2 regions of the Petroclostridium xylanilyticum genome follow, and region 1 is predicted to be linked to the other one. Evidence: predicted binding sites of a transcription regulator. Region 1 holds the regulator's gene; the other holds the start of a gene.
The links. The regulator HrcA, encoded in region 1, represses chaperone genes, less so after heat shock. The targets are predictions, from matches to a motif close to TGTTAGCACTCNNNNNNNNNGAGTGCTAACA.
Positions count from the first base shown of each region.

Region 2: htpG (molecular chaperone HtpG) is a predicted target of HrcA. The motif match lies at 2,435-2,465, and genes of this name have one in related genera.

Region 1 is NZ_NPML01000011.1:30,102-34,325, reverse strand. It holds gene lepA (translation elongation factor 4) at 1-812, shown strand, start outside; gene hemW (radical SAM family heme chaperone HemW) at 995-2,128, shown strand; gene hrcA (heat-inducible transcriptional repressor HrcA) at 2,235-3,284, shown strand; gene grpE (nucleotide exchange factor GrpE) at 3,307-3,900, shown strand; gene dnaK (molecular chaperone DnaK) at 4,029-4,224, shown strand, end outside.
Region 2 is NZ_NPML01000002.1:41,201-45,424, forward strand. It holds gene CIB29_RS00330 (MBL fold metallo-hydrolase) at 1-273, opposite strand, end outside; gene CIB29_RS00335 (cation diffusion facilitator family transporter) at 461-1,318, opposite strand; gene CIB29_RS00340 (superoxide dismutase family protein) at 1,667-2,155, opposite strand; gene htpG (molecular chaperone HtpG) at 2,593-4,224, shown strand, end outside.

The DNA of each region.
Region 1 (4,224 bases):
AAGCTGAGACATCTATAGCGTTGGGATTTGGTTTCCGGTGTGGGTTCCTGGGACTTTTGCATATGGAGATTATCCAGGAACGGTTAGAGAGGGAGTACAACCTCGACCTTGTCACTACGGCGCCCAGTGTAATCTATAAAGTAATTAAGAAAAATGGAGAAATAATTAATGTAGATAATCCTACCAACCTTCCTCCTCCAACTGAAATTGATTATATGGAAGAGCCCATAGTAAAAGCCTCTATTATGGTACCTACTGAATATGTAGGTAATATTATGGAATTATGCCAGGAACGCCGGGGAATTTATAAAGATATGAGTTATATTGACGAGGGCAGGGCCGTACTAACCTATGAGCTTCCGTTAAATGAGATTATCTATGACTTTTTTGATGCTTTAAAATCCAGGACAAAAGGTTATGCTTCTTTTGATTATGAATTGCTGGGATATAAAAAATCTGACCTTGTAAAATTGGATATACTGTTAAATGGTGAGGTAGTAGACGCATTATCTTTTATTGTGCACAGTGAAAAAGCATACACCAGGGGCAGAAGAATTGCGGAAAAACTAAAGGAATCCATCCCAAGGCAGCTTTTCGAAATACCTATACAGGCTGCTATAGGCAATAAAGTAATTGCACGGGAAACGGTAAAAGCATTGCGTAAAGATGTGCTGGCAAAATGTTATGGCGGGGATATCACCAGGAAGAAGAAACTGCTGGAAAAGCAAAAGGAAGGAAAGAAGAGAATGAGGCAGGTAGGTACGGTTGAAGTCCCTCAGGAAGCATTTATGTCAGTATTAAAGTTAGACTAAGATATTATATATGGTTCACAGTTCACAGTTAACAGTTAACAGTTAACAGTTAACAGTAATAAACGATTTAATAGCTTTTGCTGTGAACCGTGAACTGTGAACTTATTGACTTTATCTGCCATGTAAAATCATTATCAGTAAATATATAGATATAGAATTTGACTAATGTCGTGGGAAAAATTATGAAAAGATTAGGATTATATATTCATATCCCTTTTTGTATTCAAAAATGTTATTATTGTGATTTTAATTCCTATTCAGGACTTGAATATGTAAAAGGCGATTATGTAGATTGTCTTATCAAAGAAATGTATCTTTATAAAGATAAGCTGGATAATATTATAGTAGATACCGTTTATATAGGCGGAGGTACTCCTACATGCCTGGAAGAAACACAATTGGAAAATATATTAAGGAATTGCTTTGATACGTTTAAAATTAATGCTAATTGTGAAGTGTCTATAGAGTCCAACCCCGGAACCCTTTCCAGGAAAAAGTTAAGGGTATTGAAACAGTGCGGTGTAAACCGTTTAAGTATAGGTTTGCAGTCGTGGGATGATATGCAATTAAAAGCACTTGGGCGGATACATTCCAAAAATCAGTTTTTAGAGAATTATTATACTGCCAGGCAGGAGGGATTTCATAACATTAATATCGATTTAATGTTTTCCTTGCCTGGACAGGACCTGGAGCAATGGCAAGTTACCCTGAATAATGTAATACAATTAGGCCCGGAGCATGTTTCCTGTTATGCGCTTAAAATAGAAGAGGGTACAAAATTTTATGATGATTATCACAATAACAGGCTTCACCTACCCGATGAAGAAACAGACCGGAGTATGTATGATAAAGCAGTACAGATGTTAACTCATCACAGCTATAATCATTATGAAATATCAAACTTTGCAAAAAAGGGTTTCGAATGCAGGCATAACTTGATATACTGGAAAGCTAAAGAATATATAGGCATAGGTGCCGGTGCACACTCTTACCTCAATGGAGAGCGATATTCTAACATAAATTCTCCGCAGGAATATATTAAACAGACAGGACAAAATAATTTTCCTATAGCGGAAAAAATACAATTAAACATTGAAGATAAGATGTCTGAATACATGTTTCTTGGTCTTCGATTATTAGAGGGGATTAGTGCACAAGAATTTTTGGAACGGTTCAATATAGACTTGAATTCTGTATTTGGAAACCAGTTAAATAAATTTGTCCGATTAGGCTTAGTGGAACAGCAAGGCGACAAATACAGGTTGACCAGGCGGGGATTAGATGTGTCCAATCAAATTTTTGTAGAATTTATTTAGGATGAAAATAAAAAATACTCTTGACAAAGGAAAACACAAGTGATATTTTAAAAATAGATTTTAGCACTCATTGCATTAGAGTGCTAACAAAGTTGAGGTGATTATAGTGGAATTAGGAGAAAGAAAAAGAAAAATACTTCAAGCAATTATCGATGACTACATTAGTACTGCTGAACCGGTTGGATCTCGTACTATTGCAAAAAAGCATGAGTTAGGTCTTAGTTCTGCTACAATCCGCAATGAGATGGCAGACCTTGAGGAGATGGGATATCTTGAGCAACCGCATACCTCAGCAGGTAGAGTACCTTCTGATTTAGGATATAGATTATATGTAGACCAGCTTATGAAAAAATATCAACTTACAGTGTCTGAAATTCAAAAAATTCAACATGCTATGGAATTAAAGATCCAGGAACTGAACCAGGTTATTCAGCAGGCATCTTATGTAATTTCCAAGCTTACTCAGTATACCACTGTTGTCTCAACACCTCAGATGAAAAGAAGTTCAATTAAGCATTTACAGCTTATACCAATAGATTCTTTTAGTGCATTGCTGGTTATCATTACGAATACCGGAGTTGTTAAGAATCAGACTATTAAGATTTCAAATGGGGTTGGTGTTGATTTTTTAAATAAGCTTACTGCTATTTTAAATGATAAATTAGCAGGTTTAACGATAGAGCAAATTAATTTGCAAAAAATTCAGGAAATTAGAAAAGAGATGCGTTCTAATGAAGAGATGCTCATGCCCATTCTGGATCATATTTCTGATACCATTGCAGCTATAGATCGTTCTGATATATATCTGGGAGGCACTACCAATATTTTTAATTTCCCAGAATATAATGATATTGAAAAAGCAAAGGAATTCTTCAGTTTTATTGAGCAAAAGAAAAATCTGCATAAACTTCTTAGCAGCACTTATAACGGCAATAAAATAAATATCATGATAGGCAGGGAAAATGAATTTTCGGAAATGAAGGAATGCAGCCTGGTCACATCTACTTATTCCATAGGTGACAAGGTTGTGGGCGTGATTGGCATTATAGGTCCTACCAGGATGGAATATGCCAAAACAATTTCTTCATTAGAATATTTAACTGAGAATTTTAATCGTATCCTAATGAAATTATTCTATGAAGGCAAGTCTGACTAAAAATAGCAAAGGATGGGGAATAATGAATAAAAAGACAGCAGATGTTGAAAATCAAAACTTAGAGAGCACAGAGGAAAATATGAATGAAGAAGAGGTGGATAAAGCTGAAAATACTGAAACATGTGAAAAGACAGCCTCTCAAGAAAATGAAGACATCGAGGCATTAAAAGCTCAACTTGAAGATCAGACAAAAAAAAGTGAAGAGTATTTTGGTATATTGCAGCGCACTATGGCTGAGTTCGATAACTATAAGAAAAGAACGGTAAAGGAAAAAGAAAACATCTATAGTGATGCTGTAGGTGATACGATTTCTCAACTGCTTCCTGTTTTAGACAACCTGGAAAGGGCTGTTAATTCTTGTAAAGAAGGTGTGGATTCTGCCAAGCTTCTAGAAGGGGTAGAAATGGTATTAAAGCAGTTTAATGACTCCCTTTCGAAGCTAGGGGTAGAAGAAATTAAGGCAAAAGGCGAAATTTTTAACCCTGAACTTCATAATGCGGTTATGCATATAGAGGATGAGTCAGTTGGTGAAAATATCATTGTCGAGGAGTTTCAAAAGGGCTACAAGATAAAAGATAAGGTTATTCGCCATAGTATGGTCAAGGTGGCAAATTAAAACAGTTCACAGTTCACGGTTCATGGTTCGCAGGTGGTTGCTTTTGGGCTTCTGTGAACCGCGAACGCTAAATAAACATTAAAGAATATTTTTGATTCTAATAATTTTACTTTAGGAGGTAAATAGACATGGGAAAAATAATAGGTATTGACTTAGGAACAACCAACTCTTGTGTTGCAGTTATGGAAGGTGGAGAACCTGTAGTTATTCCAAATGCCGAAGGTGCAAGAACAACTCCCTCTGTTGTAGCATTTACAAAATCTGGAGAAAGATTGGTAGGTCAGGTAGCAAAGAGACAGGCAATTACAAACCCTGATAGAACTA
Region 2 (4,224 bases), on a different contig from region 1:
GAGAATGTACGTTATATCTTTGATCCTTGTCCTCCATTTTAATATCGTGGGATTAAAATGGTCATAATGGCTGTGGGATGAAAATACCAGGACAGCATTGTTTTGTATTTCTGAAGGGTTGATTACTCCTGTTTCCAAACAGGGAGGCTGCCGAACAGGAGTGTCTTTATAATAATCAAAAACAATAAAATGATTTGGAGTTTTAATAGCAAAACCGCTGTGAAATAAATACCATACATGTGCTTCGTGGTGTAAGAAAGTTTCTTTAGTCAATAGAATCACCTCTGAATATAAAGTTATACTGGCTCTTTAATGAAAAGCCAAATATCCATTGCGCTAACAAGCTCTAAGCTTTTCCTCAACATTCTTTCCATAGTACGATTCAAAAAAGTACGATTCAAAAAAGTACGATTCAAAAAAGTACGATTCAAAAATCTTTTACTGATAATTTGGTTTCTCATTAAGCAGGATTAACATGCACCAGCACATCTTTTGCGTGTTTAAAGCCTTTTACCTTCTGCTTTATTTGGGCTGCGATGCTGTGTCCCTCCCGGACTGTCATATCACCCTTTACTGAAACCTTCACAATGATGATAAATCCAAGCCCTATAGGTTTTGCGGTAACGTCATCCACATGATCTACCCCGTTAATGGATTCGATTGCTTTTATAATATCTGACTTTAACGCTTCATCGATAGTGGTATCCATTAACACATGATAGGAACTGCTAAAAATGCGGATACCGATGAAGGCAATCCATAGAGAAATCCCGATTCCTACAACGCCATCAATCCAGTAAATTCCCTGACTGCCAAAAATAATGCCGAGCAAAGTAGAAGAGGTAACAAATACATCATTCCGGTGATCCTCAGAATTTGCGAGGATGAGCAGATTGTCTTCGCGGCGTCCGGCATTTCGTGTATATATAAACAGTCCGGATTTTAATATGATTGTTAGCAAAGCAACTCCGGTCAGCCACCAGGAAAAAATAAATGTCTCCCTGTGAAGAATGGCATCCAATGAGCTGCGAAAAATTTTATAGGCGACAAGCAGGAGAGAAAAACTGATAATCATGGAAAAAATATATTCTGCTTTGCCATGACCATACGGATGGTTATCATCTTCCGGTTGACTGGCAATTTTATTTCCGGCATAAGTCATTGCAGAAGCAAATACGTCTCCTGCACTGTTAAAGCCATCGGCAATCATGGCCTGGCTTCTACTGATAAATCCTACTATTAACTTTAGAATTAATAATAATATGTTTGCTGCAATGCCTAAAATAGCAATTTTCTTTGTTAACTGATATCGGTCCATTTCCTATCTCCTGCCTAATTACTGTTAAAATTATTTAATATTCTTTTATAATTAACCAACTTTAAAGCCAAATATTTAGCTTTAAAGTTGGTTAATTTCATCGATAACTACATTAGTTTATTTATAATTTTGATATAGGTTATCGATATTATTCTGTGTTGTTTCCTATGATTAATAAATTAAATATACAATAATAAATAGAGTAAATTCATTCCAAAACTGTATTAGTTATATTATAGATATTCATTTATATAAATGCAATAGTAAATGTTTTATGCGCTTTTGTTTTTTTTGATATACTTTCTTAGGCAAGGACAAAAAGCAGCAAAGCTGCTTTAATGCAACACATTAAAAGGAGCTTGCTGCTTTAATTGCCCCGCATGCCAGCCGCTTGCCTGCGTCACCGGCCGGTTGGGTACGGTAGTTATCGGGATTTTGATGTATAATGACAGCCCTGCCTATCACGTCTATAGGTTTGAATTTATTAGTGAAAAAGCACATCCTGGCATAACCGTTATTTGAAAATAATACCGGAAAATCTCCTGCATGGTTGCCATGGGGTTGATTGGTGGGATTCCAATGTTCTCCGGCAGCCTGGAATGGATTTTCGGGATCACCTACTTCGCAATTTCCAAACTCGTGTATATGAAACCCGTGAGGACCGACAGGGGCCTTATCCCCTTGGGCAGGCTGGTATGGTGGAAGACCTGTCACTTCTACCGTTACCCTGGTACCCCCGGGTGCATCTTCAAAAAGCACGGTTCCTTTTAATTGTGGAGCGAGTGGTCCTCCAACTATGTGGGCAATCGCCTTTATATTCCTATTTGATTCTGGCATTTTCCTATAAGGCTCGTTATTAGGGCTAAAAAATATATATCCCCCCCAGTAGGGACACATCATTTTATTTCTATACATATCCATTATCGATAACTCCTTTTAATAAAAATATGATTTGGCTTAATACAGTTTATGATTCTTGTGCCAGCGTTGTTCCATATAATAGAGAGGGTGATTTTCCGGCTGCAACATTCTATACGTGATGCTACTTACCCGTCACAATGTATGTCATATATTTAGTGTTATTTATATATATTACTACTGGCTTCGGAGGTATGTTGTTAGCACTCTATGACGACGAGTGCTAATTTCTTCTTGACAATGTATTTTTTCCAGGTGTAAAATATAAAATGCAAAAAGCTAAATATCCTATAAGTCTTATGACTTATATAGTTTATGAATAGAAAACAAAACACTTAAGATGAGGAGGGGTTGTAATGATTCATGAAAATGGGAATATTGCGGTACATACTGAGAATATTTTTCCTATTATCAAAAAATGGTTGTATTCTGATAAAGATATTTTTGTCCGGGAATTAGTTTCCAATGGTTGCGATGCAATTAGTAAATTAAAGAAATTATCCGCAATTGGTGAAGCGGAAATTCCTGAAGATACAAAATATTATGTAAAAGTAGTCTTTAATAAAAAAGATAAAACGCTCCAGTTTATAGATAATGGTATTGGTATGACTGCCGAAGAAGTTAAGAAGTATATTAATCAGGTTGCTTTTTCAGGAGCGGAGGATTTCCTGGCAAAATACAAGGATAAGACGGATGAAGGCAGTCAAATTATCGGGCATTTTGGATTAGGATTTTATTCAGCTTTTATGGTAGCCGGTCGCGTTGAAATTGATACCCTTTCCTACCAAAAAGATGCTGAAGCGGTAAAATGGATTTGTTCCGGCGGGACAGAATACGAGATGGATACTTCCAAGCGCGCTGAAAGGGGTACTACTGTTACTTTACACATTGCCGAAGACAGCGAGGAGTTTCTGGATGAATTTAAGTTAAGAGAGATATTACTAAAATATTGTTCATTCTTACCCGTTGAGATCTATTTGGAGAATGCAGACCCTGAGAAGAAGGATAAAAAAGACGGTGAAAAAGAGGAAGCACCAAAGCCTATTAATGATCCGCACCCACTATGGCTCAAAAAGCCTATGGATTGTACTGATGAGGAATACAAGGACTTTTACCGGAAAGTATTCCATGATTTTAATGAACCTTTGTTCTGGATTCATTTAAATGTAGATTATCCGTTTAACCTGAAGGGTATTTTATATTTTCCTAAGTTGAGGCATGAATTTGAAAGTATTGAAGGACAGATAAAATTATATAATAATCAAGTATTTGTAGCCGATAATATTAAAGAGGTAATCCCCGAGTTTTTAATGCTGCTAAAAGGTGTGCTGGATTGTCCTGATTTACCTTTGAACGTATCCCGTAGTTTCCTGCAAAATGACGGTTATGTATTGAAGGTTTCAAGTCATATTACAAAGAAAGTTGCTGATAAGCTGACCGGACTCTTCAATACCGAAAGAGAAAACTATAACCGTTACTGGGATGACATCCATCCGTTTATTAAATACGGATGTATCCGTGACAATAAATTCTATGAAAAAGTAAAAGATATTATCATCTATAAAACAATTAACGGGGAATATGTTACTTTAAAACAATATTTAGAAAAGAATGAATCCAGGCATAAAAACAAAGTATTTTATGTAACAAATGAAAAGCAGCAGGCCCAATATATTAACCTGTTTAAAGAGCAGGGATTGGATGCAATATTGCTGCCTTCAACAATTGATACGCATTTTATCCAGTTCCTCGAGATTCAGGAAAAGGATGTGAAGTTTAACCGTATAGATTCCGACCTCTCTGAAAGCTTGAAAAATACAGAAGATAAACAGGATGAAACTGCTGATAAAAATATAAAGGAAAGTCTGGAGAAGATATTCAAAGAGACATTAAATAACGAAAAGTTGAAGATACAGGTAGAGAATCTAAAAGCTGCCAATGTCTCCGGAATGATACTATTATCCGAGCATTCAAGAAGAATGCAGGAA